2 regions of the Xenorhabdus griffiniae genome follow, and region 2 is predicted to be linked to the other one. Evidence: predicted binding sites of a transcription regulator. Region 2 holds the regulator's gene; the other holds the start of a gene.
What was found. The regulator CRP, encoded in region 2, controls carbon source genes, mostly activating them, when cyclic AMP is high. The targets are predictions, from matches to a motif close to ATGTGANNNNNNTCACAT.
Positions count from the first base shown of each region.

Region 1: a site for CRP is predicted at 1,716-1,733, ahead of gntK (gluconokinase). Genes of this name have one in related genera too.

Region 1 is NZ_CP147737.1:3,907,334-3,917,623, reverse strand. Features, by position in the region: gene gntR (gluconate operon transcriptional repressor GntR) at 684-1,679, shown strand; gene gntK (gluconokinase) at 1,885-2,442, shown strand; gene gntU (gluconate transporter) at 2,439-3,776, shown strand; gene nadS (NadS family protein) at 3,951-4,247, shown strand; gene WDV75_RS17510 (SGNH/GDSL hydrolase family protein) at 4,522-5,715, opposite strand; gene WDV75_RS17505 (DUF459 domain-containing protein) at 5,717-6,853, opposite strand; gene WDV75_RS17500 (MBOAT family O-acyltransferase) at 6,840-8,261, opposite strand; gene WDV75_RS17495 (protein bax) at 8,422-9,195, opposite strand; gene WDV75_RS17490 (DUF3761 domain-containing protein) at 9,833-10,168, opposite strand.
Region 2 is NZ_CP147737.1:328,852-350,575, forward strand. Features, by position in the region: gene lsrD (autoinducer 2 ABC transporter permease LsrD) at 1-994, shown strand, start outside; gene lsrB (autoinducer 2 ABC transporter substrate-binding protein LsrB) at 1,149-2,168, shown strand; gene lsrF (3-hydroxy-5-phosphonooxypentane-2,4-dione thiolase) at 2,214-3,098, shown strand; gene lsrG ((4S)-4-hydroxy-5-phosphonooxypentane-2,3-dione isomerase) at 3,100-3,399, shown strand; gene mobB (molybdopterin-guanine dinucleotide biosynthesis protein MobB) at 3,458-3,982, opposite strand; gene mobA (molybdenum cofactor guanylyltransferase MobA) at 3,979-4,581, opposite strand; gene WDV75_RS01525 (YihD family protein) at 4,769-5,038, shown strand; gene WDV75_RS01530 (serine/threonine protein kinase) at 5,060-6,046, shown strand; gene dsbA (thiol:disulfide interchange protein DsbA) at 6,064-6,687, shown strand; gene polA (DNA polymerase I) at 7,106-9,898, shown strand; gene yihA (ribosome biogenesis GTP-binding protein YihA/YsxC) at 10,352-10,975, opposite strand; gene WDV75_RS01550 (LysR family transcriptional regulator) at 11,090-11,995, opposite strand; gene WDV75_RS01555 (AEC family transporter) at 12,185-13,144, shown strand; gene ppiA (peptidylprolyl isomerase A) at 13,496-14,062, shown strand; gene WDV75_RS01565 (aminodeoxychorismate synthase component II) at 14,446-15,021, shown strand; gene WDV75_RS01570 (aspartate aminotransferase family protein) at 15,144-16,361, shown strand; gene crp (cAMP-activated global transcriptional regulator CRP) at 16,422-17,054, opposite strand; gene WDV75_RS01580 (phosphoribulokinase) at 17,611-18,480, opposite strand; gene WDV75_RS01585 (YheU family protein) at 18,547-18,765, opposite strand; gene WDV75_RS01590 (LysE family translocator) at 18,954-19,559, shown strand; gene murQ (N-acetylmuramic acid 6-phosphate etherase) at 19,631-20,536, opposite strand; gene WDV75_RS01600 (RNA-guided endonuclease InsQ/TnpB family protein) at 20,662-21,724, opposite strand, start outside.

The sequences.
Region 1 (10,290 bases), 1.2 Mb from region 2:
GTTACTTTTCGTTTCAGGTATCTAATTTCTTGTTGAAGTTTGTTTATAGTTTTAACCGGATTTGAAGCCAGTAGTGCTTTTAGTGACTTTTGGGGTCAATTATATTTTCAAGTCTCTAAAGTGTATGATTTTGTTATCCAAGTAAGTGTTTATCCCCGTATTCACGGGGAACACATAGAAGTAAATTGTCATCCGAGGTTGACTACCGGTTTATCCCCGTACTTACGGGGAACACCCTAATTTTATCTATTTGTTTTATAAAATCTTTTTAGGGCCGAAAAATTCTACCATTTTTTGGCCTATAAAGTTAGCCAAATTTTCCCGTTCATTTTCCTGATTTACCATCTGTAATGTAGATCGCATTTAATTCATATTATTAACTCTTCTTTACCAACTTATGAGATTCCTATTGCAGAAATCGCAAAAGAACTTGTTGGCCTTAACTCAACAACAAAGAGAGTAAGAGTTATGAAAACTATTGTGTTGTGCGGTGGGGGGTAGCAACAGATTGGAATATTCACTCAAACGCGTGTAAGTCATCACAATTTCAGTAATTACTGCTAAACAAGATGCGAGTATATTGGCATTTTTCACCAGAAAGCGTGTTGTAATGATGTATAAATATGTTAAAACCGCAAGTTATTCCTCTGCACCTATCAATAACTGATTGTATTACATTGAAAATGAAGAAAAAACGCCCAGCTTTACAAGATGTTGCCGACCTCGTTGGGGTCACAAAAATGACGGTCAGCCGTTTTTTACGCAATCCCGATCAGGTTTCTGAAGCGTTGGGAAAACGAATAGCGGAAGCGGTGGAGCAACTCGGCTATATCCCCAACCGTGTACCCGATATTCTTTCTAATTCCACCAGCCGTGCAATAGGTGTTTTACTCCCTTCCTTGACCAATCAGGTTTTCGCTGAAGTTATTCGTGGCATTGAGCATGTGACTGATCGCAATGGATATCAAACCATGCTCGCCCACTATGGTTATTCTGCCCAGAAAGAAGAAGAACGTTTGCTCTCCTTGCTTGCTTACAATATTGATGGCCTGATTCTGGCTGAACGTACGCATACCCCCAAAACGTTAAAGGTGTTGCAAACAGTAGGTATACCCGTAGTCGAATTGATGGACAGTGTATCGCCTTGCCTTGATATTGCAGTAGGAATCGATAATTTTGCAGCAGCTCGTCAGATGACGATGGCAATGATCGAACGCGGTTGCAAAAACATTATTTATCTCGGTGCACGACAGGATGAGCGAACGATGATCCGTTTGCAAGGGTTTGAAATGGCGATGTTTAATGCTGGGCTTCAACCGAGAAAAATGATGACACCAGTCAGCTCTTCCTATTCGTTAGGCGCGCAGCTTTTGCAGGAATCTTGTCAGAAATATCCCGAAATTGATGGTTTGTTTTGTACGAATGATGATATCGCCATCGGGGCAATTTTCGAGTGCCAGCGACAGGGGATTAAAGTACCGGAAGAGATTGCGATAGCTGGCTTTCATGGTCATGATGTCGGCCAGGTAATGACTCCCAAGCTTGCCAGTGTGCTGACGCCTCGTGACTTAATGGGACGCAAGGCTGCGGAATCTTTGCTTGCTCGTTTGAGAGGGGAAAAGCTGGAACAAACTCTGATCGATGTTGGGTTTACCCTTTCATTGGGTGAAAGTGTTTAATTTTTGTAGCTCAAAATGATGCTTTCCCATTTTCAATTGCGATAAGCCTCACATTTTCCTTTTTTGATGGCCCTGATTGATTGCCCACCATCCAGCTCTGCTGCTAATGTTACCGATAACATTCCATGAATAATATTCCCTGCTAATTTTTTAGTGTCAATCAAATGGATATATAAGCCGTCAGATCTGTGTAAAGGAGTTTGATATGGGTGATACCCAACAACCAAACCATGTTTTTGTATTGATGGGGGTATCCGGCAGCGGTAAATCAGCGGTTGCCAGTGGTGTTGCCCGTAAACTAGGGGCTGCGTTTCTGGATGGAGACTTCCTTCATCCCCGTGCCAATATTACAAAAATGGCACTGGGCCACGCCTTGAATGATGATGATCGCAGGCCATGGTTGAAGGCACTCAATGACGCCATTTTTGCCATGCAGCGCACCAATTCTATCTCCCTGCTCGTGTGTTCTGCCTTGAAAAAAAATTATCGGGATATGTTGCGTGATGGCAATCAAAACCTGTCGTTTCTCTATATGAAAGGGGATTTTGATTTAATCGAAGGCCGCCTGAAAGCACGCAAAGGGCATTTCTTTAAACCACAAATGCTCATCTCACAATTTGAGACACTGGAAGAGCCGACCAGTGATGAAAAAGATGTCCATCACATTGATATCAAACCTGATCTTGATGAAGTCATCAAAAATGCGATTAAAGCTATTGACCATATTCAATCCATTAACCGTATTAGTGAGGGATGTTCATGAGCACCGTAACTCTGGTTCTGACAGCTGTCGGTTCTGTTCTCTTATTATTGTTTTTGGTGATGAAAGCCAGGTTACAGGCATTTATTGCCTTGATGATAGTTTCCGTGGGGGCAGGAATTTTTTCTGGTATGCCACTGGAGAAAATCACCCAGACAATGCAGGACGGCATGGCGGGCACTTTGGGTTTTCTTGCCATTGTTGTGGCTCTTGGCGCAATGTTTGGCAAGATCTTGCATGAAACGGGAGTCCTTGACCAGATTGCCGTGAAACTATTGGGTAGCTTTGGTGAAAAGCGGGCTAACTATGCATTAGGTGTTGCCGGGCTTGTCTGTGCATTACCACTGTTTTTTGATGTGGCGGTTGTGTTATTGATTGGCGTGGTATTTGCCGTTGCGCGTCGTACCAATGGCAATGTCGTGAAACTGGCGATTCCATTGTTCGCAGGTGTTGCGGCGGCGGCCGCATTTTTGGTTCCGGGGCCAGTGCCAATGATGCTGGCTTCCCAGATGGGAGCCGATTTTGGCTGGATGATATTGATTGGCCTGAGTGCCGCCATTCCCGGCATGTTATTGGCTGGCCCGATATACGGTAATTTTATCAGCAAATATGTGACACTGGATTTACCCAAAGATCTGGGGACACCAAGTATTGGCAAAAGTCAGATGCCTTCCTTTGCCTTCAGCTTGGCATTGGTATTATTCCCATTGATATTGGTGGGCTTGAAAACCATTGGTGCACGTTTTGTTGATCAGCAATCAACGCTATATCATTGGCTGGAATTTCTTGGTCATCCTTTCATTGCAATTTTGCTTGCTTGTCTGGTGGCAATTTACGGGTTGGCGATCCGTCGTGGTATGAGCAAAGAGAAAGTCATGGAGGTCTGCTCTGCAGCGATTCAACCTGCAGGAATTATTCTGCTGGTGACAGGTGCAGGTGGTGTATTCAAACAAGTGCTGGTGGATTCAGGTGTTGGGCCAGCATTGGGTAATGCGTTGGTCGGTGCCGGCCTTCCAATCGCGCTGGCGTGTTTTATTTTGTCGGGAGCCGTGCGTGTGATTCAAGGTTCGGCAACTGTCGCATGTTTGACCACGGTAGGATTGGTTCTGCCAGTGATTGGCGAGTTAGGTTATTCCGGTGCGCAAATGGCCGCGTTGTCAGTATGTATTGCCGGTGGCTCTTTGGTTCTTAGCCATGTGAACGATTCTGGTTTCTGGCTGTTCGGTAAATTTACTGGTGCGACAGAAGCACAAACCCTAAAAACTTGGACGGTAATGGAAACCATTCTCGGCACAACCGGTGCGATGGTTGGTATGATCTATTTCGCTATGTTGTGATGAAGCCTTTTTAAGCGATTTTTCATGGCACCTTATGATATAAATTAAGGTGCTTTTTTATTAATTCTCCTAACTTCTCGACATAGGTTTTGTTGTTTCTATAGAAAAGGGATTAAAGTTAATCTAACAGAACAAGAGAAAAAGATATTACGCGATCTCAATGAGAGGTGGTAAATGGATGCAAAATTGTTTGAGCGTCTAACTGAAAGTATGACGCAAATGAATGAAATTATTGATGGTACTCGTGAACCTTCGCGTGAAACACATGTGGTAGCTGTGCAAGTCAAGAAGATTCGACAATCGACGGGATTGTCCCAAACTGGATTTGCAAAACTGATTTCAGTGAATGTTGATACATTGAGAAATTGGGAACAAGGACGCCGCCAGCCTACAGGTCCTGCAAAAGCACTTTTGCGCGCTATTGAACGTGATCCTGAACATGTATTGCCAGCACTTTCCGGTACGAATTAAGCTGTTGCATATCAGTATTAATCGCAATGGTGGTATGTTAAAGCCTTTTTAAGCGATTTTTCATGGCACCTTATCCATCATAAGGTGCTGTTTTACACGATTCCCCGTGTTATCCACGTTCATTAGCTGCTAAATAAATCTTATTTCCTGCTCGCTTACCAACCGCAATCACTAATATACCAATCGCTTTTCAAGATGCGTTTTATATCTCCTGCTATGCAGGGAGATTGGTATAACCGCTTTATTTAAAAACTGTTACGACTTACATAGGGCACTATTCAATCAATGCCATAAACTGCGTATAAAGCGCTTCGGCACTGCGTTCATAACCGTCTGCGGAAAGGTGAATGTAATCAGGACGAGCGAGGTTTTGTTGTTCCCATCCTCTGATCGAACATGGCCCCCCCATATATTCCCGCCAATCCCAAAACAGGGTGTGCTGTTGTTTGGCAACGGTTTGTTGGATCTGAATCACATGATCAAGTAAGGCAGGTTGCTGCTCTTCACAGCTTGCCGCAGTTTTATTTTTTAGCGAATCATTCGGCCCAATCAGCAGGATAACGGCTTGCGGTATGGCTCTGCGGATCTCTTGTATTTTAGCTGTCAAATCCTTCTGATAAGCAACCAAATCCAATGAATCGTTAAAGGCTTCATTGGTCCCATAGGCGAGAAAAACCATATCCGGTTTTATCTGTGCCAGCGTATTAATCCATTGCGGTTGCCATTTATCCAGCATATTAATAGTGGCGCCATTAATCCCCAATGCAGATAACATAATGCCAGGGGTTTGACGCTTTATCAGCCAGCCGCCGATTTTCAATTGTGTATCCTGTGGATAGAGATTGATGGGGAAATTGACGCTCTGTTCTGGTGAGAAATGCCATTCACTTTGTGTTGCGGGTAACTCTATGGTGGTAAATGGCATTTTGATTTGAGTCGCTGTATGGGATTGATAGAGTGCACTCAACCAGTATTCGCCACGAGCAGAGGAAGACTTGATTTGTATCGCACTCCTGGTACTTTCGGGAATGGCGATAAACCCACCCAATGGATAATCAGCCCGATTTTCCTTGCGGCTGCTGGAAAGCCACCAACCGGTTTTATCCTCAGAGAATTGTATTAAGGCGTTACGCTGACCAGGAATGCTCATTGGAGGAATAAAACCTGGCCCTGCGTCACCATAATGATTCTGTAATAAACTGCGTAACTTACCGGTAAAGAAATCGGCAGCCGTGTGTGAATCACCCAATTGTACAAAATGGAGTTGGCGAGTATCGCTGTGACGTAATTTATCTGTTAATAGCGTGAAATTGGGATCACCAAAATTCGTCAATTGTTGTTGACGATATATATGTGTTGCTTGGAGCTCCGATGCAGGCTGCGATTTTTCCCCCTTGCACGATAACAAGCTTATTGAGAGCGCGATAGCCAGACTTGCACCCACTATCCGATAAAATCTGCGGAACATGTTAAATGGTTGCATTTTCTTTAACTGGCTCCTGAGTAAATGTGATCAATGAAAATAGATAATCCGCAATAGTTTGTTGCCCTTTCAAACTGAAATGGATACCGTCTCCGCTGCGGAGTTTGATGGTGCTGCTGCCATCGCCAATATAGTCTGAATAATTATCTGACTGATATTTGAACATATCATTAACCGCAACATAGATTTCTCCCTTTTTTTCTACCTCAGTTTGGTACAATTTATTAAGGTAAGACATCCTGTTGGAAAGTTTTTTCTGGCGCATATTCGGTGGTCCAACCCAAATAACATCAGCCTGATGTTGGCGAGCGTCATTTAAGATGGATTCAATTCGTTGGCGATAAAGATCCTCCCAGTTTTCACTGGCGAATTTCAAATAAGGGCCTCCGTGTCCTGAAGGAATATCCCATGGATCATTTGGACCTAAAAATATCATTACCAACTTAATGTCAGGGTGAGTCCTCAATGCATCGTTAATCGTTTTTGGCCAATCAAAGAAGCCAGGATAAGACAACCCTGTACTTTGTTTACTCAAGTTAATACTGGATATGCCATATTGCTGAAACAGTCGACGTTTTAAATGTGGGGCTACGCCCTGCATCATTGAATCACCGGCAAATAACACCTTATCTTTTACGCCCAAATTCGCATGGGTTTTCTGGACAATTTCAACAAGCGGATTTTCTACTGAACTATTTGGCGGTAAAGAAGACTGAACGAGTTTAATATTTTTGTTCAGTAGTTCAGGAAAGGTGAAAGAGAGGTTTTCGATGGGATACACGTAACCTTCAAGAAAACGCAAGCCAACCTGAAAATCAGGAGGAAATACTGTTTGCCGGTTATCAATATTCATGGCTGATGACGGAGTGACCTGATATTTACCCTGCGCATATGCCATAAAAGTTTTACTGGCAGCAATGGAGCCTTGCTGCACATTATTCCCCAGATCCCACCATGGTTCCCCCTTGAGAGATGTCCAGGGACTGTTGCGGTGATATTTCTGTTGCCAGAAATTATCTAACGAACCTTGATTAAGCCAAATTAACATTAAGCTGGTTAATGCCACGGCACAAATCACTTGTCCGACTTTTTTAAGGTTAGAGGTAAATTCAGAAGTTGGCATAGATAAATCCTGGCATTCCTGAAGGTGACAAAATAAATACCAAAGTGAGGATCAGGGCTAAGGGAATTGGGTAATAAACCCAGGAAATCAGGTTATAGTTTTTTTCAATTTTGTGTCTGAAATTCACCAACCAAGGGTAGATAATAAAGGAACCCCAGAAAACCATTAATAGCGAACTGCTGGATAACAGGGATGAAAATGTGTCGCCAGAGAACAGTTGATTTAATACCGCCAGCGCATCATTAAACGTTGGGCTACGGAAAAAGATCCATGCAAAGCAAACAAAATGGAACGTCACAACACGAGATAAAAATAATGCAAGTGGACTTCTGGCTTGTGGTTCCCTCTGTTTCTTTGCCACAGGGAGCAGGGCATTTTTAATATTTTGCAGAATTAACCCTAATCCATGAATAGCGCCCCAGATAATAAAACTAAGACCTGCACCATGCCATAGGCCAGAAATTACCATAGCGGTGAACATATTCAGGTTCTTGCGGAATACGCCTTTTTTGTTACCACCTAATGGAATGTAGACATAATCACGGATGAATGTTGACAGGCTGATATGCCAGCGACGCCAAAATACCTGTAAGTTTTCAGCCAAATAAGGGGCATCAAAATTGCGTGGCACTCGGTAACCTAATAGCAGAGCGATACCTGTGACAAGGTCGGTATAGCCGGAAAAGTTAAAGTAGATATTCCAGGCATAAGCATAAATTGCCACAAGGACTTGCCCTGCATGATGGCTAATCGGATCTTCAAAAACGGGATTCACGAGATACTCAGAGAGCGTAGCGCTGAGTAAAAAGAGTTTTACGATGGCGATAGCAATCAACAATAGCGCCTTCAATGGTTCCAGTACCATTCTCGACGTTGCCTGAATCTGTGGCAGAAAATCTTTGGCTCGATTAATCGGTCCGGCGACAATGCTGGGAAAAAAGCAAAGATACAATATGACATCATACAGTGGTGCGGCAGGCAGCTCTTTCTTGCATACCGATACAACATAGCTGACCGAATGGAACGCATAAAATGACAATCCCAGTGGTATCAGCAATTCAAGGACGGGGAGTTCCACGTTGATCCCAGCATTAGCCAATACGTGTTGAATCGACTCTTGAAAGAAAGAGTAATATTTGAAAACAGTGAAACAGCCAAAGATCCCGAATGTCAGTAGTGTAAATATCATCTTATTAGATAAATAACGACTAAGAACATTTGCCAAAAAGTAAATAAACAGGGTATAGGCGAATAAAATGTAGGCGAACTTCGCGGCAAAAGAGAATACAAATAAATAACTCGCTAAAATTAACACGCCATTCTGTAGTCTGGGCGTTTTTTGTAAAAGCCAATAGACAACCAGCAGAATAACAAACGATCCAAGGAACTCAAAAGAGAAGAAATTCATATTAGGCTCTGGTTAAGCATTTATCGTTGGGAGAAAGAATGTAATTCTGAAGTGCATTATAGTATGGAATTTGTCGATATTTACAGTAGATAATACAAAGACAGATTCTAAAAAAGAGTCCACATTGTAATTAATACAATGTGGATTGTTGAGGGAAGTGTTATTGGATAGCCAATTCTTGCGCTTGTGAGATCAGATCCTTGTTGCGATTAAATACCCGATGTAAATAGCGATTATAGGCAGATCCCAGCTCAGAATAACCATTAAGATTATCAATCAGCTTACTGATATTCAGCGGCTCCTGAGTTGTTCTCTGCGTTGCACGTGAAGAACGCAGTGACTCATAAGCACGGTGTGTATTCAGGTTTTTCATATAAGCAACGACGGAAGCATTAACAGTAGGGTAAACTGAATAACCTTTGACTTTTCCTTTCGTATTGTTGCAAGCGCTACAGCGCATTCCAAACAGATTATTATTTTTTTTGGCAAGTTCTGACGTTCCCCAACCCGATTCAGCCGCTGCTTGAGTGGCAACAAAATGGGTGGGAATAATATCAACCCGACTTAATAACTTGTTCCAATTAACCTGTCTTGGCGAATTGCAGGTCATTTTGTAATCCATGCAGATCTTTTTCAATCGGTAACTATCCTGTACAGACCAATGATGATTCTTTTGGTGTGACAGGAGCCATTTGCGGTCTTGCATAATCTTTTGATTATGTTGAACAATTACAGGGACAATAATATTTAAAAACGCTTTCTTCCGAGGTGTACCTGAAGGGTATTGTCGCAAATCAGGCAAACTTATCTGTATGCCATTGTGAGAATACTCTTGCACTTTTGAGGTACTGGTCGAGGCATGGCTCAGACCGATAAAGATTAATGAGATAAAGAAAGCGAAGACCGCATTTGTCCTCATCATTAGAGAGGGCATTGCTTCTCCTCTTTTTATTACTCTGGATAAAAATTAAACGAATATTAGCAGAGCAAACAATATATGGCTACTGTTATTCGTCATTCATAAGTTTCATTTCTGTAATGAATATTAGCACCCTACTGACAAATATCTATACTTTTTACTTTGTATGGTAAATTAATGTAATGATTATTATGATTTTATCGGGTAAACAGGGTTATCTATGTCATATTTTATGATGTTATATTGCCTGTTTATGTAACTTGATTTGATGAATTGTCTTTATTTAACTATACGTTATTAATTAAATATTTTCAATTTTCATTTGACTCTCGTTAGTATGTGAATTTTTGCTTTGTTGGAGTTACTGTAAATTATTTTATTGTTTATGTTTTTTTTATCTATTTTTCTGGCTGATTTTGAGTTTTTTATCTGAATTTTAGTATGAGAAGTTGAAGTTTATAAAATATAAAAGGCAATGTTTTCTTGTTCAAGAAAATATGACCATTAACACCATAATAGTGAAATTATTTCTGATTGGGGAATCAATTTTCTCTTATTTTTCGCATGATAATTGAATAATTTAATGGAAAATATTCAAAAAATTAGGGAGCCTTGGCTCCCTAATTGTGCATGATGAAAAATCAATCAAACTTTACAGCCATTTAGCGACACCACCGTGGCGAGAGCAGGCTCCTCTACGGGATTTACTCTTGCTATAGCTACCATCTTTACAAAGAGCTGTATTAGCGCCTTTTTTGGCTGAGCTATTTCTATTTTTCTTCTTTGATACTTTTTGATTTTTTACTTTTTTGGTTACTTTCTTCTCTAATGAATTAGCTTTGTTTTTGGCTGATTTAACATTTTGTTCTACTGCCGTTGCTGTTTTTGAGGCGGCTTCGGCTGAGGTTGATACCGCTGGCGCTGCAAGTGTGGCACTTGAAAACAACACCAGTAATGCTGCAACTGATAACTTCAAGCTTTTCATCATATAGTTCCTCTGATTAGAGTACTGAAACTCGAAATTGACTCTTGCAGGTTGGAGTATAGTTTTGAATGTTATGATTGCAAATTTTACATAACGAGTTAAAAAATAACGCAAATCGAATATGG
Region 2 (21,724 bases):
TTATGGGCAACGTTATGGTTGGGAAACGGCGCTTTTGATGTTGTTGGTGGCGGAAATTTTACTGTTTGGCATAGTTAATCCAAGGATGCTGGATATTAACGTGCTGTTGTTCAGTACCAGTGATTTTATCTGCATCGGCATTATCGCGTTGCCGTTAACGATGGTGATTGTCAGTGGTGGTATTGATATCTCTTTTGGTTCGATTATCGGCCTATGTGCTATCGCATTAGGTGTGATGTATCAAGCTGGTTTGCCGATGATTGTAGCAATTCCTTTTACTTTACTTGTCGGGGGGCTGTGCGGCTTGATTAATGCGGCCCTGATTTTCTATACGGGTGTAAATCCGTTAGTCATTACGCTTGGCACGATGTACCTGTTTGGCGGTAGCGCCTTATTGCTGTCGGGACTGTCTGGCACGACGGGATATGAAGGCATTGGTGGTTTTCCTGATACATTTACTGATTTTGCCAATCTGACGCTGCTCAACCTGCCTGTTCCTTTGGTCATCTTTATCCTTTTTGCATTGGTGTTCTGGCTATTTATGCATCGTACCCACCGTGGCCGTAATGTTTTTCTTATCGGGCAGAGTAGCTGTGTTGCTCGTTACAGTGCTATCCCCGTAAATCGAATTTTATGTTTGTTATACGCTTTGACCGGACTGGCTTCAGCAGTGGCGGCGATTATTTTGGTTTCTTATTTTGGTTCGGCGCGTTCCGATTTGGGAAGTTCGTTCCTGATGCCCGCGATTACGGCTGTCGTGCTGGGAGGGGCTAATATTTATGGTGGATCTGGTTCGATTATAGGAACGGCACTGGCAGTTTTGCTGGTGGGTTATTTGCAGCAAGGATTGCAGATGGTGGGAATTACTAACCAGATATCCAGCGCGTTGTCTGGTGCCTTGCTGATTGTAGCGGTGATAGGACGGTCTGTTTCGTTGCATCGCCATCAAATTTGTGATTGGTGGCAACGTCGAAGAGCTTCTGTTTCGCAATAACATTTTCTGAAACATATACCAATCGCCTTTCAAGATGCGTCTTATATCTCCCCACGTAGCGGGAGATATAAACAACACATTGATTTGCAAGCTGAAACTTGAAGTTGGATTGGTATAAAAGATGATCTTGAAATAAAAACAAATGGAGATAGGCATGAAAGCACCAACAATGAAAAAGCTGGCTTTGGCTGCTGCATTAAGTCTGGGATGTGTTTCCTGGGCTCAGGCGGCAGAAAAGATTGCATTTATCCCTAAATTGGTCGGCGTTGGGTTCTTTACCAGTGGCGGGCAAGGTGCGGTGGAAGCAGGCAAGGCGCTGGGTATTGAAGTCACTTACGATGGTCCGACAGAGCCGAGTGTTGCAGGACAGGTTCAGCTTATTAATAGTTTTGTTAACCAAGGCTATGATGCGATTGTGGTTTCAGCCGTGTCACCGGATGGATTGTGCCCAGCTTTGAAACGTGCTATGAAGCGTGGTGTCAAAGTATTGACGTGGGATTCCGATACGGCGCCAGAATGCCGCTCTATCTATATCAATCAAGGAACACCAACGCAGTTGGGTGGCATTTTGGTGGATATGGACGCAAATCAGGTGAAGAAAGAAAAAGCGAAAGTAGCCTTTTTCTATTCCAGCCCGACAGTGACAGATCAGAACCAATGGGTAAAAGAAGCTAAGGCCAAGATTGCAGAGGAACATCCGAATTGGGAAATTGTCACCACCCGATTTGGCTATAACGATGCCACTAAATCTTTGCAAACCGCGGAAGGCATTTTAAAAGCGTGGGGGGACTTGGATGCGATTATTGCTCCAGATGCTAACGCTTTGCCTGCGGCGGCTCAGGCTGCAGAAAACCTGAAGCGTCAAGATGTCGCGATTGTTGGGTTCAGTACCCCGAATGTCATGCGTCCTTATGTTGAAAATGGTACGGTCAAACAGTTCGCTTTGTGGGATGTGGTCAAGCAGGGCAAGCTAGCCATTCATGTTACCAATGAGATATTGCAAAAAGGCGAACTGAATGTGGGAGATAAATTGAATATTCCTGATATTGACCGTGTTGAAATCTCACCCAACAGTGTACAAGGATACCGTTATGAGGCGAAAGGCAATGGCATTGTTGTCATGCCGGAGCGGGTAATTTTCACCAAAGACAATATCAATCAGTACGATTTCTAATGCATGGGGCTGGTATGCAGTCCTGACACCTTTCTGGAGGGAGAAATGGCAGATTTAGATGATATCAAAGATGGTAAAGATTTTGGCATTAATACACCGCAACAGAACACGCTATTTGAACTGAAAGGCTGTGGTGCACTGGATTGGGGGATGCAGTCCCGTTTGTCACGGATTTTCAATCCCGTTACCAATAAAACGGTGATGCTAGCATTTGACCACGGTTATTTTCAGGGCCCAACGACAGGTTTGGAGCGTATTGATATCAATATCGCCCCGTTGTTTGAATACACCGATGTGTTGATGTGTACCCGCGGTATCCTGCGCAGTCAGGTTCCCCCGGCAACCAATAAACCTGTAGTCCTGCGTGCGTCTGGGGCTAACTCTATTCTGACTGAACTCTCCAATGAAGCTGTTGCGGTGGCGATGGAAGATGCACTGCGCCTCAACGTCTGTGCGGTTGCGGCACAGGTCTATATCGGTTCAGAATATGAACATCAATCTATCAAGAACATTATCAAGCTGGTGGATCAGGGAACACGTTATGGTATGCCAACAATGGCGGTGACCGGTGTTGGTAAAGATATGGCGCGTGACCAACGTTACTTTTCGTTAGCGACTCGCATTGCAGCCGAAATGGGGGCAAACATCATCAAAACCTATTATGTTGATAGCGGTTTTGAGCGGGTTGTGGCGGGCTGTCCTGTGCCGATTGTGATTGCAGGTGGTAAGAAACTGCCGGAACTGGACGCGTTAAATATGTGCTATCAGGCGATTGATCAGGGGGCATCGGGTGTGGATATGGGACGTAATATCTTCCAGTCGGAAGCCCCTGTTGCGATGCTGAAAGCTGTGCAGGCCGTGGTGCATCACAATGAGAAACCTGCTCAGGCTTATGAGTTTTTCCTGAGTGAAAAAGCCAAGGGAGAATAATATGCACGTTACATTAGTGGAAATTAATGTTAAAGCCGACAAGATAGACGAATTTATTGAAGTATTTCGGGATAATCACCTTGGCTCTGTTAAAGAGCCAGGTAATTTACGGTTCGATGTATTGCGTGATGAGAATATCCCAACCCGCTTTTATATCTATGAAGCTTACGCTGACGAAGCGGCAGTTGCGGCACATAAGAAAATGCCTCATTACCTGCGCTGTGTCGAAAAGTTGGAAGCATTGATGACTGAACCTCGCAAAAAAACGACTTTTATTGGTTTGATGCCGGAAAGGAACTAAGGCAAAAGCGAATAACAGATCGAGTGACAGGAAATATTTCTTATTGTTATAACCACTGTTATTGATGTAACCACTTAGTAATAAATGCCGCCACTTGTTCCGGTTGATTGATATCAAGCTGTGGAAGGGGAGTTGCCAGCGCAATATCGCTGGCAATTGCTATTACATAGGGATCGAGAAGCTCATCAACGGTGTGGTTGAGGCCATCTCGATAAAGAGCGATTTTGGGGATGGGTTCATGTTTGAATCCTTCAACCAAAATCAGATCCGACAAATTTGCATCAAATCGGCTGGCAAGATAGTCAAGATCCAGTTCCGGCAATTCTGGCGTTTCAGTCATCAAAGCCCAGAGTTGCTGGCTGGCAACCAACGTTTGTGCAGCCCCCGCTTTGCGTAGCTCGTAACTATCCTTGCCTGGCTTATCGACATCCATATTGTGGTGAGTATGCTTAATCAGCCCAACGCGGATATGTTGCTGGCGTAACAGTGGAATGACTTGCTTCAATAGCGTCGTTTTTCCGGTTCCACTATAAGCCGTGATACCCAAAATCGGCAGTTTTATGTCGTTGATGTTGTGGTTCATGCCGTCTCCTGAAGGTGTTCCCAATGATGGTATTCCCAGTGATGGCATTCTTCAGGGGTATTTAAGTTGGTGAATGCATTGGGATTGGGAAAATAGACCGCCTTTGCCTTAATCATTTGCATAAAGAACATCAGCTTTCTGTCCCCCAAAGCGAGATAGCTTTCCAGACGAGGGATGAGATTGCGGTGCATTAATACCAAGGTCGGGTGTGCGCGTTCGCAATCATGTGCATAAGCAGCCCAAGCGTCTTGTTTGTAGTGCCACAGTTTTTCGACCAGGTTTTCAGGAAAATTGGGGACATCGCAAGGGACAAATACCACCCACTCGTGGATAGCGTTTTTTAAAACCGCCAACATACCTGCCAATGGCCCGGAAAAATCGGCAATGATATCCGGTATGATGGGATAGCCACTTTGATGATAAATCTCCAGATTGCGATTGGCATTAATCAACAATTCATGAACCTGTGGCTGCAATCTTGTGGCAATGTGCTGGTATAGTGGTGCATTGTTAAATTGCAGCAATCCTTTGTCGTTTCCCCCCATGCGGGTGGATAATCCCCCAGCCAGAATTGCGCCACTGATTTTTAGATGCGTCATGTTAAACCACCTGATATTGGGCAATGAAATATTTAATGTTTGGTATACCCTTTGTCTTTCAATTGTGAATCAATATCTAACCATGCTGCTTGAGGTGGCAGTATAACTTTACGCTGATTGACAGACCAATGCTTTCTCAAAGTCATTAACCCTGCTAATTTGTATCGTGATTTATAAGGAACTAAAAATGAAGCATTACCGCCTCAATGAAGTCATCGAACTTTTACATCCAGTATGGAAGAATGAGCCGGATTTAAATCTGCTGGCGCTTTTGCAAAAACTGGCTGATGAAGCGGGATTCACAGGACAGTTGTCTGAATTAACGGATGATATTTTGATTTATCACCTGAAAATGCGCGGCATGGATAGCCATGCAGAAATCCCTGGCGTGAAAAAAGATTATGAAGAAGATTTTAAAACGGCGTTGTTGCGTGCCCGGGGCATTATTAAAGATTGATGAAGAGAGAACTGTGTTGTGATGGAATCGAAGGCTTTTAATTTTCAAAATATTACACCAGATTTAATCATGGATGCATTGGGGCAATCTGGCCTGTACCTTGATTCAGGTCTAACCGAACTGAATAGCTATGAAAATCGGGTGTATCAGTTCATGGATGAAAACCGTAAACGCTATGTTGTGAAATTTTATCGTCCCCTGCGCTGGAGTCAGCAGCAAATTCAGGAGGAACATGATCTTGCACATGAATTGCAGCAGGCCGATTTGCCCGTGGCCGCACCGTTGATATTTGATGGGCAGACGGTGCTGAATTATGGTGGTTTCTTTTTTGCCATTTTTCCCAGTGTGGGAGGGCGTCAGTATGAGTCAGATAGTTTTGACCAACTAGAAGATGTTGGGCGATTACTGGGAAGAATGCATCAAATTGGGGCAAAAAAAACATTTTCTGCTCGTCCTACACTTAACTTGAATGAATATTTATATCAGCCGTATCAATGTTTGGCTGAATGTGAACTCATTCCCACGAGTCATAAACAGGATTTTTTGGTTGCATTAAATGAATTGAATCAGGCAGTCGCAAGCCAATGGCATGATAACTGGCAAGTATTGCGGCTGCATGGGGATTGCCATGCTGGTAATATCTTGTGGCGTGATGAAGCGTGGTTTGTGGATCTTGATGATGCTCGCAATGGCCCTGCTATTCAGGATTTGTGGATGTTGCTGAGTGGATCACGGCAAGAACGGTTGATCCAGTTGGATATCTTGCTTGAGTCATATGGTCAATTTATGGCATTTGATCCCAAGACCTTGGCATTAATAGAGCCTCTGCGTGCGATGCGAATAGTCTATTATTTAGCTTGGGTTGCTCGTCGCTGGCAAGATCCGGCTTTTCCAAAAGCGTTTCCGTGGATGGCTGATAGTGATTTTTGGCATAAGCAAGTGAGTCTTTTTTCTGAACAAATCCGGCTGTTACAAGAGCCACCTTTACAGCTCAACCCGATGTATTAATTTTTTTGGAGACCATTATGAAGAAATTTTGGCTAGCACTGGTGGGAGCGTTTATGGCATTTAATGCATCTGCTTCTGGTTTTTCCGAAGGCAAACAGTATACCGAGTTAAAAAATCCGGTTGCGAATCAGCCCCAGGTGGTGGAGTTTTTCTCTTTTTATTGTCCTCACTGCTATCAGTTTGAACATATTTATCATGTTCCTACTACTGTTGAGAAAAATTTGCCAGCAGGTGTGACCCATGAACGTTACCATGTGGATTTTCTTGGGCCTTTGGGAAAAGCATTGACTGATGCCTGGGCTGTCGCCATTGTGATGAAGATTGAAGATAAAGTCACCCCTATTTTGTTTGATGGCATTCAGAAAAGCCAAACCATCATTAGCAAGGAAGATATCCGCAATGCTTTCATCAAAGCGGGAGTGTCTGGTGAAGAATACGATGCAGCCCTGAACAGCTTTATTGTGCAGTCGGTGGCCGCTAAAGAGCGTCAGGCGGCCCAGGATTTCAATTTGCGCGGTGTTCCGGCGATCTTTGTTAATGGCAAGTACTTGATTAACAATGGTGGAATTGATACTCGTTCAGCTTTGGATTACTCACAGAAATTCTCTGATGTTGTGAACTATCTGGTGAACAAAAAATAAGTTGCCAGAGGGTGGCGTAACGAAACAAAAACGCTAGTATTAATATAAAATGATATAGGTATTGTGTCGGCTATGAGAAAGTTGGCACAATACTTGCCAAAAAACACCTTTCATAACATAAATTCCGGTAATATCCACAAGTCAGTGATTTTAAAGCGGTTGTAATATTTATTTAATGTTCCGTGTAATTCATTGATTTTTCATCTTCTGTTTTCCACTCTTTGTGATAATAAACATCAATCTGTTTTATATGTCATTTTTTTGTGCACAAAGTTATCCACAGAGTACTTATCAGAATATTTGTCATAAAATGCAAGTTAGTACGAGAAAATTCCCGCAAAATTCGTCTATAACGGCACAATATGGCATTCTATTCTTTATTCATCAATCCATCCCACAGAACGACAAAGAAAATTTTATGGCACAGATAGCAGACAATCCCCTGATTTTGGTTGATGGTTCTTCATACCTTTATCGTGCATACCATGCGTTTCCTCCACTGACAAACAGTTCGGGAGAGCCGACTGGCGCCATGTATGGCGTTCTGAATATGCTGCGAAGTTTGATCATGCAGTACAAACCCAGTCATGTGGCGGTTGTGTTTGATGCCAAAGGCAAAACGTTCCGTGATGAGCTATTTGCTGAATACAAATCCCATCGGCCGCCTATGCCAGATGATTTGCGCTTGCAGATTGAACCGCTGCACAAAATGGTCAAGGCTATGGGACTGCCAATTCTGGTTGTGACAGGCGTTGAAGCTGATGATGTCATCGGTACATTAGCGTTGCAGGCTGCAAAAGAGAGCCGTTCGGTGCTCATTAGTACTGGTGATAAGGATATGGCTCAATTGGTGACGCCAAATATCACACTGATTAACACGATGACCAATACAATTTTGGGGCCAGAAGAGGTTAAGGAAAAATATGGCATTCCCCCTGAACTGATGATCGATTTTCTCGCCTTAATGGGGGATTCTTCCGATAATATTCCGGGGGTGCCGGGAGTGGGTGAAAAAACCGCTCTGGGACTATTGCAGGGTATTGGCGGATTGGATGAGATCTATGCCCGGCTTGATGAGATTGCCACACTTGGTTTCCGTGGAGCCAAAACTCTGGGTGGTAAAATGGAACAATATAAAGAAGTGGCTTATCTTTCCTACCAATTGGCGACAATCAAAACTGACGTTGAGCTGGATAAGACCTGTTTAGAGCTTTCTGTTATGCCACCGGATACGGAGGCGTTACTGGCACTGTTTAGTCATTATGAATTCAAACGGTGGATCAGTGACGTGCAGAATGGCAGTTGGCTGGAAGGCAATGGAAAAAAACCTGCCTCAGCCAACGCTAAGTCAGAACCAGTGGCTGTTGCACCAGCTGGCGCTAAAATTTCACCGGAAAACTATCAAACTATCCTTGAACGCCAATCCCTTGATCAGTGGATTGAAAAGCTGAAACAGGCTCCGGCGTTCTCTTTTGATACTGAAACCGACAGTCTTGATACCTTAACAGCTAACCTGGTGGGGATGTCCTTTGCCATTGCCGTGGGGGAATCAGAAGTTGAAGCCGCTTATCTGCCATTGGGACACGATTATCTGGATGCGCCACAGCAATTGGAGCTGCATGAAGTGCTCGCCACCTTAAAACCGCTGCTGGAGGATGTTAATCTGCCTAAAATTGGTCAAAACCTGAAATTTGATCGTGGGGTTTTGGCACGTTATGACATTGCTTTAAATGGCATTGTTTTCGATACCATGCTGGAATCGTATGTTTTGAACAGCGTAGCAGGGCGGCATGATATGGATAGCCTTGCTGATCGTCATCTGGGTTATAAGACCACCACATTTGAAGAAATTGCCGGCAAGGGTAAAAAGCAACTCACCTTCAATCAAATCCCATTGGAGGAGGCCGCAAAATATGCAGCGGAAGATGCGGATGTGACTCTTAGGCTACATCAGGTCATGTATCCCCAGTTAGAAAATGTTCCAACTCTGCAAAAAGTTTTCCAGAAGATCGAAATGCCGCTGGTGCCGGTGCTATCCCGTATGGAAAGAACAGGGGTGTTGATCAACGCCCAAACATTGGCAGAACATTCAAGGGAAATCACGGCGCGTTTGGATGAGTTGGAAAAATCCGCTTATGAATTAGCAGGGGAAGAATTCAATCTGTCGTCACCAAAGCAGCTACAAGTCATCTTATTTGAAAAAATGAACTTGCCTGTCTTGAAAAAAACGCCAACTGGTGCGCCATCAACGAATGAAGAAGTGTTGGAAGAGTTGGCAGAACACCATGAATTGGCAAGGGTGATTTTGGAACATCGTGGCCTGGCAAAATTGAAAACCACTTATACTGATAAATTGCCTCAGATGGTGCACCCACTGACGAATCGCGTTCATACCTCTTATCATCAGGCGGTAACGGCGACGGGACGTCTCTCTTCCCGTGATCCAAATTTGCAAAACATCCCTGTTCGCAATGGTGAAGGGCGTCGCATCCGTCAGGCATTTGTTGCACCAGAAGGTTATCGCATTATGGCGGCGGACTATTCACAGATTGAATTGCGCATTATGGCGCATTTGTCACAGGACAAAGGCCTGTTGGAAGCATTTGCCCAAGGTAAGGACATCCACCGTGCGACGGCTGCGGAAGTGTTTGGTGTTCCATTGGAGCAAGTGACTAGCGAGCAGCGTCGCAGTGCTAAAGCGATTAACTTTGGCCTGATTTACGGCATGAGTTCGTTTGGTCTGTCCCGCCAGTTAGGCATTCCGCGTGGTGAAGCACAGCGCTATATGGATCTCTATTTTGAACGTTATCCAGGGGTGTTGGCTTATATGGAACGTACACGGGCGCAGGCGGCTGATCATGGATTTGTCGAAACGCTGGAAGGCCGTCGGTTATACCTGCCGGATATCAAATCGCGTAATGCCATGCGCCGCAAGGCGTCAGAGCGTGAAGCTATCAATGCACCGATGCAGGGAACGGCAGCGGATATCATCAAATTGGCTATGATTGCGGTAGATAACTGGATTGTCAGTGAACAGCCAAATGTGCGCATGATCATGCAGGTTCACGATGAATTGGTATTTGAAGTCCATGAATCAGAGCTGGAAACCGCAGGACAGAAAATCAGGGAGCTGATGGAACAAAGTATGCAGCTTGCTGTGCCGTTAAAAGTGGATGTTGGGATTGGTGATAATTGGGATCAGGCACATTGATGTACCGTTTATTTTAGAAGCTGAAAAAGAGCCGCAAAAATGCGGTTCTTTTTTATTGAATGATTTTTATGAAAATGCAGCTCATTTAATGAACTAAAATGATTTCAATTACGCCGTGAAGGGGCGTGTGGCAAGAATTTCAGTTAGGTTTTAGATTAGATCTAGATCTCACAATTATGTAATTAAACTACATTAATGGTGTCATAATAACCTGATTTGCTTAAATGTTAACAGCTGAATCGAGGTAATTGGTGAAAATTAATTACAAAAAAGTCTTTTTTTGATTAAAAGAATAGGTTAAAGTTATCGGCGTAGGGTACAGAGGTAAGATGTTCTATCTTTCAGACCTTTTACTTCACGTAATCGGATTTAGCTGAATATTAGCTGCCCCAGTCATCTCTTTTGACTGGGGCGTTTTTTTATACCCGATTTATGGCAGGGCAGGGTTCGGAGTTATTCCGCTTCAAGGGCAGGTTGATTGAACCAAAGGTTGAGTTTTTGCTCTAGTTTATCGATGCCGATTTTTTTCAAGGCGGAGAAGTATTCAATCTGAATATCACCACCCAAAGAGGTCAATTCCTGACGAACTTTTGCCAATTGGCTTTTACGGGCACCGGAAGCCAGTTTGTCGGCTTTAGTTAGCAATACCATGACGGGGACTTGCGTCACGACCGCCCATTCAATCATTTGCCTATCCAGATCTTTCAGCGGATGGCGGATATCCATCAAAACCACCAGCCCTAACAGGCATTCGCGCTTCTGGAGATACTCTCCCAACGCCTTCTGCCATTTACGTTTCATCTCTTCCGGGACTTCAGCGTAACCATAGCCCGGCAAGTCGACCAGACGGATCCCTTCTTCAACTTCGAACAGGTTAATTAATTGGGTACGGCCAGGGGTTTTACTGGTTCGTGCAAGGCTTTTTTGGCGGGTCAGCGCATTCAGGGCGCTGGATTTACCCGCATTTGACCTACCGGCAAACGCGACCTCAATGCCCACATCTTGAGGCAGGTGGCGAATGTCAGGTGCACTCGTAATAAAGTGGGTCATATGATAGTTGTAGTTTTTGATGGTCAAAATGGTTATCTCCCTGAGGAATACACAAAAATAGCCCGGTGATTATACCGAGAGCAACCGCTTGTGGACAGGCGTAACTTTATGCCGACATTTTACCGACATTTATACCGACATTTATACCGACATTTCTTCCGACAACGAATGGCGCAGGTAGTCGGCAAATAATGTGTATAACTCACCTTGGGCCGTCACATGTAAAACCAGCTGAATGGCAGGAACATTAGGGACACCATGTTCGGAAGATAATACACATAGAGCATCGGTTAATGAGTGGCGTGGCAATAACCCAATGCCCAAACCGTGTGCTATGGCACTTTTCACATTTTCAAATGAAGCACTGACATACGCGAGAAAATAAGGTTTACCCACATGTTCCAGTGCGTTTATGGCACATTGGCGAATGACGCAGCCATCAGGAAAAATAACCAGTGGAATTTCTTGTAGGTTATTGAAGTGCTTGTTTTCTACAGCAACCCAATGTAGTGGTTCAATTCTCAAGATGCTTTTATGATTGGCATTGATGGGTTGTCCCGCTATTTCTTTAGTGATGGCCATGTCTAATTGCTGTTTTTCTAATAAGGCAGAAAGTACCGGTGATGAAGCGGCGGTAATTTCTATTTTTAATTCAGGATGTTCCTCCAGACAGCAGGAGATCGCTTTATGCAGGTTTCTAATGCTGAAATCATCAGGGACACCAAGTGCAATTTTGCCTCTCAACTGGAATTTTCTTACCGATTGTAGCGCTTGGGTCATGCGGAAAAGAATATCTTTGGCAGCGGGTAATAGCTGTTTACCTTCATTGGTTAATCCAATAATAGTGCCTTGGCGTCGATCAATTAAACGACATCCGATATCTTCTTCAAGTCGTTTAATACTTAGGCTAAGCGTTGGTTGTGTACGGCCCAACTCTTCCCCAGCTTTAGCAAATCCACCATGTGTCGCTACGAATACAAACGCGCGTAGTTGCTCAAGCGTTATACCACGCCCATCAAAACGATCGGTACGAATATCCAGTTTCATAGTATCGCCTTTGTTGTCATCATTAATAAATTTAATGATAAGAAAGGAATTATTTATTTAACAGAATTAAATGATTACAGCAATATCATCAAAAAATAGCCAATATTTATTCTGAATAATGACAGCAAGTCTAATACACCAGGGAAATTTTCGGGATGTTTTATCAACACTCATGTGGAATTAATCTAAATGTTTATGATAGTTGCCCCCATATTTCTGGTTATTTTTATCGGATATTGTTTTGGTCGTTTGCGTCCTGATAGCGGACATTCCGATAAATTAATCAACGATTATGTGCTTTATATTGCACTCCCTGCCTTATTGTTTCTGGCTATTGCACGTGCAGATGTGAGTGAACTTCAACAATGGGGATTTATTGCTGCTAGTTTGGCCGGCATTGGGGTCGTGTATGTTTTAGGTGTGTTAGTAGCCAAAATTATGGGAATTGGTTTGCCTCAATCTTCTCTTTTAGGCATGGGAGCATGTTATGGCACTACCGGATATATGGGAGTTCCAATCCTAATCTCTGTCTATGGTGAATCTGCTGCGCTTCCTGCCGCTATAGCTACGATCCTGCATAATATCCCAGCCATTATAGCTGTCATTATTACCTACGATGTTCTTTCTACTTGTCAATCGGGTAGCAACATATCCATCAGCCGGAGTCTGGTTAGGTCATTAAAGGTGACATTGAGTAACCCCCTGACTATTTCAGTCATCGCAGGTTTAATCTTCGTCTATTTCGAGATTCCCGTACCAAAATTTTTGCAATCATTGGCGGCATTTCTTGGTAATGCCGCAGGCCCAACGGCATTATTTGCTTTAGGACTGGGATTATCGCGGCTTAAGGTTAAAGAGCATATTAATGCGGAAGCATTAAAATTGATTGTACCGATGTTGTTACTCAAATTAGGGATACAACCGTTGGTTACGTTTATCTGCGCTTATTATCTGTTTGGTATGCAGCAAGCTGACAATATTTGGTTGATTGCCGCAATTATTATGGCTGCTCAGCCTATCGGTGCAGGCGTGTATGTTTTTGCTAATAAGTATGGTTTCAAACAGGAAACCATTTCCCTTTCTATTATTATTTCTCTATTTATCGCACTGGTGACAATACCAATCGTTCTGCAATTGTTGTCCAGCTGAATTTGGATGGAAAGTTTAATTTCCTGTATTCAATGCTGGATGAATATACGCATTAAACTTCAAGTTGCAATTTACAACATGATATGAAACCTGATTTCTTTCCGCGATGCGGGGAAAAATCACCCGCATCTTGAAGTTAGATTGGTATAGATGCTTATGCGCTTTGACATGGAAAGCGTATTAATATGGGGGTTATTCTCAAAATAGCGCCTGTTTAAATATGCGAATATAAAAGTCATATGACTCGTAAATGTAGGTAAATCTTTGGAACTTCACTCCATAGGGAATTACACTTAATGGGTTTTGTTGTTATGAGTTTTATTGTTGACCTCAAAAATAAAGGAATCATCAATGTTTAAACGTATTTTTGTGTCGCTTATGACTGCATGTGCTATCAGCGCGATAGCTGTCCCAGCATTAGCCGCTGAAACTCACGTGAAGCTGGTAACATCGGCTGGAGAAATCGAACTTGAGTTAGATAGCAATAAGGCACCAATGACTACCAAGAATTTCGTTGAGTATGTCAATGAGGGATTTTATAACAACACTATTTTTCATCGTGTTATCCCAGGCTTTATGATCCAGGGCGGTGGCTTTACAAAGGATATGAAGCAAAAAGCGACCAAAGAGCCAATCAAAAATGAAGCAGATAACGGCTTGCGGAATTTGCGGGGAACTATTGCTATGGCGCGTACCGCCGATAAGGACAGCGCAACCAGCCAATTTTTTATTAACGTGACCGATAATGCTTTCCTTGACCATGGGCAGCGTGACTTCGGTTATGCAGTCTTTGGTAAAGTCGTCAAGGGCATGGATGTGGTGGATAAAATTTCTCAAGTCAAAACAGAAAATGTTGGCCCTTACCAAAATGTACCGGTAAAACCTATTGTGATCTTGTCTGCCAAGGTTGAACCTTAACAGCCCGGACCGACATATTACGCGTTATCTTTCAAGTTGCTCATTATAAGACAACATAACTCATTGTTTCTCCCCGCGAAGCGGGGAGAAACAATGAGTATCTTGAAAGGTGATTGGTATAATACGGTATTCGGATAATCATAACTGGTTGTTTGAGTACCGTTTACATTCCCCTTCTTTCTACCATTTCTGCATTGTTACATCATGTTGCATTATAGTAATGCGCTCGCCGTACCACTATTTTAAAAGTGCTTCTGTGGTATGATTAGCCCCCCATTGCTGTTAATACTGCTTTACCTGATTTTACTATTATACAGAATGCATAATACCCCAATGGGGTAGGGCAACTTATAAGACTATAATAATCAGTAGGATATACTCCTATGTTACTAATAATAGATAACTACGATTCTTTTACATTCAATTTATACCAATATTTTTGTGAGTTAGGGGCAGAGGTTTTAGTTAAGCGTAATGATGAGATTCAGCTTAAAGATATCGAAGATTTGGCGCCTACTCATTTAGTCATTTCTCCGGGGCCTTGCACGCCAAATGAAGCAGGGATCTCGTTGGAAGCGATTTCACATTTTGCAGGGAAATTACCCATCCTCGGTGTGTGTCTGGGGCATCAGGCAATAGGTCAGGCTTTTGGTGCCAAGGTTGTTAAAGCGCGTGAAGTAATGCATGGAAAAACCAGTCTGATTCACCATAGCCAGCAAGGGGTATTCAAAGGATTAGATCGTCCATTGACGGTCACGCGTTATCACTCTCTGGTCATTGCCGCAGAAACGCTTCCTGCTTCATTTGAAGTGACGGCCTGGAGTCAGCGTAATGGCGACGTAGATGAAATCATGGGAATACGTCACCGTACTTTGCCACTGGAAGGGGTGCAGTTTCATCCAGAAAGCATTCTTAGTGAGCAGGGACATGAATTGTTGAATAATTTCCTCAGATATTAGTCAGATACCTCTATACTCCCTCATTCTGTTGTTTTTTTATTTGCCCTTAATTGATTTTTTATTCATATTTTATGACTATTATTTCACTTCGAAATGGCAAGTATAAAAATAAGGTGAGGGAAATGGTAGAAAATAAAGCAGCAAATAGAAACACCTATGATCAAGTGATGTTGCCTATTTATGCACCGGCGAATTTTATTCCTGTCAGAGGGCAAGGAAGTCGAGTATGGGATCAACAGGGTAAAGAATACATAGATTTTGCCGGAGGTATTGCTGTTCTGGCTTTGGGGCACTGTCATCCGGCTTTGGTGAACGCCCTGAAACAGCAGAGTGAAAAATTGTGGCATATCAGCAACGTTTTTACCAATGAGCCTGCCTTAACCTTAGCGCAAAAGTTGATTGATGCGACTTTTGCCCAAAAGGTCTTTTTCGCTAATTCGGGGGCGGAAGCCAATGAAGCGGCATTTAAATTGGCACGTCGTTATGCGATTACCCGTTATCATCCGAATAAAACCAAAATCATTGCATTCCATCAGGCATTTCATGGTCGTACCTTTTTCACGGTTTCGGTGGGAGGGCAACCGAAGTATGCCGAAGAGTTTGGGCCTAAACCCGCCGATATTGTTCATGTGCCTTTTAACGATCTGGATGCCGTTAGAGCGGAAATCGATGATCACACTTGTGCTGTTGTTTTGGAGCCAATCCAAGGTGAAGGAGGAGTGACTCCTGCGACAATGGCGTTTCTGCATGGGGTGCGGGAATTGTGTGATAAGCATCAGGCTTTGTTGGTCTTTGATGAAGTCCAGAGTGGAATAGGGCGCACGGGGCAGTTATATGCTTACCAGCATTATGGCGTACAGCCGGATATCTTGACGACGGCAAAAGCACTGGGGGGCGGTTTTCCCATCAGTGCAATGTTAACGACAGATAAAATCGCGGCGGCAATGGAAACGGGCGCCCATGGAACGACTTATGGTGGAAACCCATTGGCTTGTCGTATCGGTTGTGTCGTACTGGATATTATCAATACGCCAGAAGTGCTGATGGGCGTGGAAAAACGGCACGATATGCTCATTCATGCTTTGGAAAAGATGAACCAAAAATATGGTATCTTTCGTGAATTTCGCGGAAAAGGCTTGCTTATTGGGGCTGTATTGAAAGCTGAATATCAGGGCAAGGCCAAAGAAATATTGCAGCAGGCGGCAGAACTGGGATTGATGTTATTAAGTGCAGGAGACAGCATCTTGCGCTTTACACCATCACTGATTATTCCTGAGGACGAAATCACAGAGGGTATGGTGCGGCTGGAAATGGCGATATCCCGTTGGTTAAACAAATAACAGTAAAAAAGCCAGTGCGAAGTAATAGATTGCACTGGCTGAGTTTCGGTTTATTGGGAATTAACGCGTCCCATAAACGACGATGGTTTTGCCATGTGCAGAGATCAGGCTTTGATCTTCCAGCATTTTCAAAATACGGCCAACCGTTTCACGGGAGCAACCCACAATCTGCCCAATTTCCTGACGTGTGATTTTGATTTGCATACCATCAGGGTGAGTCATTGCATCAGGCTGTTTGGCCAAATTGAGCAATGTCTGGGCGATACGGCCTGTAACGTCCAGAAAGGCTAAGTTACCTACTTTTTCAGAAGTGGTTTGTAGGCGACTTGCCATCTGAGCAGATAAACGCATCAGAATATCAGGATTGACCTGAATTAACTGGCGAAATTTCTTATAGGAAATTTCAGCCACTTCACAGGCACTTTTGGCTCGTACCCATGCAGTACGTTCTTGCCCCTCTTCAAATAATCCAAGTTCACCAATGAAATCCCCCTGATTTAAATAAGAGAGAATCATTTCCTTACCTTCTTCATCTTTTATTAGAACAGCAACTGAACCTTTAACAATGTAGTAAAGCGTTTCTGCTTTCTCACCTTGATGAATAAGCGTGCTCTTGGATGGATATTTGTGAATATGGCAGTGTGACAAAAACCATTCAAGAGTAGGGTCTGTTTGTGGCTTGCCGAGAACCATTCGCTTTATCCTCTGTTGTTATTTCTGCCTTTATGATGTGAGAAACTGTCGTTCCTCTTCAGGCTGGCTTTATAAAGTCAATAGCTTAACATATTAGCCTGCTGAAAAACTGACAAGCGGGAATTTTATATGGATTATAAAGATGCCAAAATTTAGGCATATTGATCTTAACCCATATACCTTGCCAGTCCACGCTTGTAACCTTGTTTGTAACACAGGAAAGCGCTTCTGTCTTCTCTTGTATCGCTTCAGCATATTAGACTGACTGCCAGATTACCAGAAATCAGGCAGAAGAGTTGGTTTTATTGATTTTACATTTATATACCTATCGTCTTTCAAGATGTGTTTTATACGCATTAAACTTCAAGCTGCAATTTACAACACGATATGAAACCTGATTTCTCCCCGCTTCGCGGGGGAGAAATTACATGCATCTTGGAGTGAGATTGGTATACAAGGAAAAAATTTTGTCACAAAAAATAACCTGCTTATTTAAATAAAACAGGTAACATTATTTTTTGTTACCTGTTTTATTAAAAATTAAATAGAGATTAAATTACGAGATTTTTTTGCCTTCCAGTAATTGTTTAACAAGCGGTGCCATAATTAATTCCATTGCCAACCCCATTTTTCCACCAGGAACAACGATAGTATTTATGCCGGAAATAAATGAACCCTGAAGCATCGCGAGCAAATAAGGGAAATTAATTTGCGTGAGTCCACGGAAACGGATCACGATAAAACTTTCGTCCAGAGAGGGGATCGCTTTGGCAGAGAAGGGATTGGAGGTATCAACGGTAGGGACACGTTGGAAATTGATATGGGTACGTGAAAACTGAGGAGTGATGTAGCGGATATAGTCATCCATTGAACGAACAACGGAATCCATAACCGCTTCTCTGGAATGCCCTCGCTCGCCCGTATCTCGGATGAGTTTTTGTATCCATTCTAAGTTGACGATCGGTACAACGCCAATTAGCAGATCAACATGACTGGCGACATTGTGTTGTGGCGTGACAACTCCCCCGTGAAGTCCTTCATAAAATAGGACGTCCGTATTAGATGGCAGAGCTTCCCACGGGGTGAAAGTACCTGGTGATTGGTTATAGGGGACGGCTTCATCATAGGTATGAAGATATTTTCGGCAGCGGCCATGGCCTGTTTCCCCATACTCAAGGAATGTTTTTTCCAGCATACCGAAATCATTGGCTTCTGGCCCAAAGTAGCTGATATGTCTGCCTTGTTCTCTTGCTTTCCGTATCTCGGCATCCATTTCAGGACGAGTATAACGATGGAAACTATCCCCTTCTATCAGTGCAGCTGTTACGTCAAATTGCTGGAAAATCTTGCGAAAAGCGACACTGGTTGTGGTTGTTCCTGCTCCACTGGAGCCAGTGATTGCGATAACGGGGTGTTTGGCAGACATGAACAGACTCCTTAATTAATAAAATTGGCGAATCAGTCAATTAGAATGAATCAAACAAGTTGAGTTTTACGGGCGGAACATCTCTTTAGGCAAGATATTAACGGTTCCATGTAGTTCAGACCATACCAACAGAACTTCACCTCGTTCAAGTTGACGTTTGACGTCTTGCACTTTTTGCTCGAGCGTTTTTTCCTGTTCGCCGTAATCAGTACCTTCCCGCAGGACAAAACTTTCAATTAAGTTGTGGAGTGTATCGGCTTCCAATTGTTGCCACGGGATAATCATTGTGATTGCTCCTGAAAATACTGTCATTCATCATCGGGTAAACATCGTCGTTGCTAATGGAGTTGTAGTCTACGATTCATAATGAATTTGAATTGATTTCATGATTAGTTATCTTGTATGTGAAATAACATACTGTTATTTTTCTTGAAAAGAAATGTTAACCACCAGGGTGGGAGGGGAATCTACCCATGACTTTAAGCCTGATATTCTCGCTTAGTATATTTATGTTTATTTCCGCTGTCACACCGGGCCCAAACAATTTGTTACTGACATCATCGGGAGCTCATTTTGGTATTCGCCGTTCTGTCCCGCTTTGTCTGGGTATTATTCTGGGAATGCAAACCATTTTGCTGCTGTCTGCGTTTGGTGTTGCTGCGCTACTGCTGATTTATCCTGCTTTACATACGGGGCTGAAAATACTCGGATGTCTGTATTTATTATGGCTGGCCTGGAAGACAGCCACTTCGCATTATAAACGGCTGGATACTACAGCATCGGCAAGAGAGCCAATCAAAATTTATCAAGGCTGGCTATTGCAGTTCTTAAATCCCAAAACCTGGTTGATGGGATTGGGCGCAATCAGTAGTTACAGTCTGGCTGGAGAGCTGTATAACTATTCCATTTTTGCCATCAGTATAGTGATGTTAATCGTCAATATCCTCGGCAGTGTAATCTGGTTGGTTCTTGGTTCACTGATTGGTCAGTTACTGAAAAGCCGTCGCGCGTGGTTTACATTCAATATCGTAATGGGTGTCCTGACTGCCGCTTGTGTGCCTTTAATCTGGTTTGGGTGACTGCTCCCCCCTTTTACGACACCCTCGCATTGGGCGAGGGTTTACGGCGGATTTTGCTAAAGAGATAGTGATTATCGGTCTGTTGAGATAGCTGGCCGGATAAGCCCATGATGTTTTGCCAATAATGCGTTGGCTTCTTCGGCGTTAATACCCGATAAGATCATGACAATTGCGGTTTTGCAATGCCCACCACAGGCGTTTAACGCCTGTTCTGCCATTTCTCTGCTGCACTCCGTGGCGGCCATGACAATATTTTTCTGGCGTTCGATTAATTTGGCATTAGTGGCTTCTACGTCAACCATCAAATTACCATATACCTTGCCAATACGGATCATGGCACCTGTCGTGATCATATTCAGTATCAATTTTTGTGCCGTGCCTGCCTTCATGCGGGATGAGCCTGTTATCACTTCTGGCCCGACGACGGGCGTGATAGCAAGATCAGCCAACTGCGTCATTGGGCTATTTGGATTGCAGCTGATACAAGCGACAGTAGCACCAACTGATTTGGCATATTCCATTGCACCTAATACATAGGGTGTCCGGCCACTGGCAGCGATCCCTACCAGAACATCTCGTTGAGTAAAGTGTAACGCCTTAAGATCTTCTGTACCTAATTGCCGATTATCTTCCGCATTTTCGACAGATTGCAGAATGGCTTGGTGCCCGCCGGCAATTAAGCCGATTACCTGTTCTGGTTTTGTACCATAAGTGGGTGGGCATTCGCTGGCATCCAGGATACCTAAGCGCCCAGATGTGCCAGCGCCACTATAGATTAAGCGCCCACCCTGTCGAAATGCTTTGGCAACTTTATCAACCACACAGGCAATTTGGGGCAGTGTTTTTTCGACAGCAATAGCCACTTTTTTATCTTCATCGTTGATGACGTGCAGCATATCGAGTGTTGAAAGTTGATCAATGTGGGTACTGGCGGGATTACGACTCTCTGTTATCATATTGCTCAAGTCGATTTTCATCATTTTTCTGCCATATTTTATTGAAACTAAGAAGTGATTTATATGCGTCAGTTTATCTTACTGAGCATTTAATAGGAAATATACAGTGACTGCTCCCCGCCCTGTCGGGCGAGGCTTCCCACTTCCTAGGCCGCAACCGTCTGTATGACGGATTTACGCTGGCCTCCATGGGCAGATTGCACGACGAGTCCCGCCGCACATAATTCCCGTATGCCCTTGCGTTCGATGTTGATTGCCGCGTTGATATCGCGGTCATGTTCAACTCCGCATTCAGGACATTGCCAGATTCGCTTATTTAACGGCATTTCCGGCATTTTGTGGCCACAACAGTGACAGGTTTTTGAACTGGCAAACCAGTGATCCAGTTTCACCAGATGCACCCCTTTCTCTGCGGCCTTATATTCCAGTTTTATGATGAACCCAGACCATCCGGCATCACCGATAGCACGTGCCAGATGATGATTTTTCATCATATTTGCTGCTTTCAGTGTCTCCACAATTACCGCTTGGCTTTCGTCAACAATTGTGCGGGAGAGTTTATGCTGGAAATCAGCACGGGTATTGGCTACCCGTTCATGCACACCCGCAAGCTGTATACGGGCTTTGCGACGGTTCGCACTCCCCTTTTTCTTACGGGACAACGCTTTCTGTTTACGTCGCAAGTTGCGACTGGCATTGATGAGAGGGCGGGGATTCGGGGTTTTGTCACCATTCGATTTAATGGCGTAGTGCGAGAGTCCCATATCAATACCCGTAACATGTGATATCAATGTGGGTTTCGCCGGCGCTTTTGTCCCGTCATCGCAGAGTATTGACGCATAATATTTCCCCGTTGCGCTGCGGCTCAGCGTGATACTTTTCAATGAGCCCGTCATTTCACGATGTAAACGCGCTTCAATCGGTGAAACTTTCGGGATCTTGATCGCGCTATCAAGCACTTTAACCCCAACGCAATGATAGCTTGATTGTTTTCCATGCTTACTTTTAAATACCGGAAAACGCGCTTTCAGTTTCGGATTAAAAAAATGGGAAAAAGCCACATCAAGATTAATGACCGCCTGCTGCAATGCGATGGAATCATACGCTTTGAGCCAGGCATATTTACGGGATTTTTTCGCGACTGCCAACAGCGGTTTCAGATCCTTACGGGGGCTTAAACTGACACCGTGGCGCTGGTAAGCCTGTTTT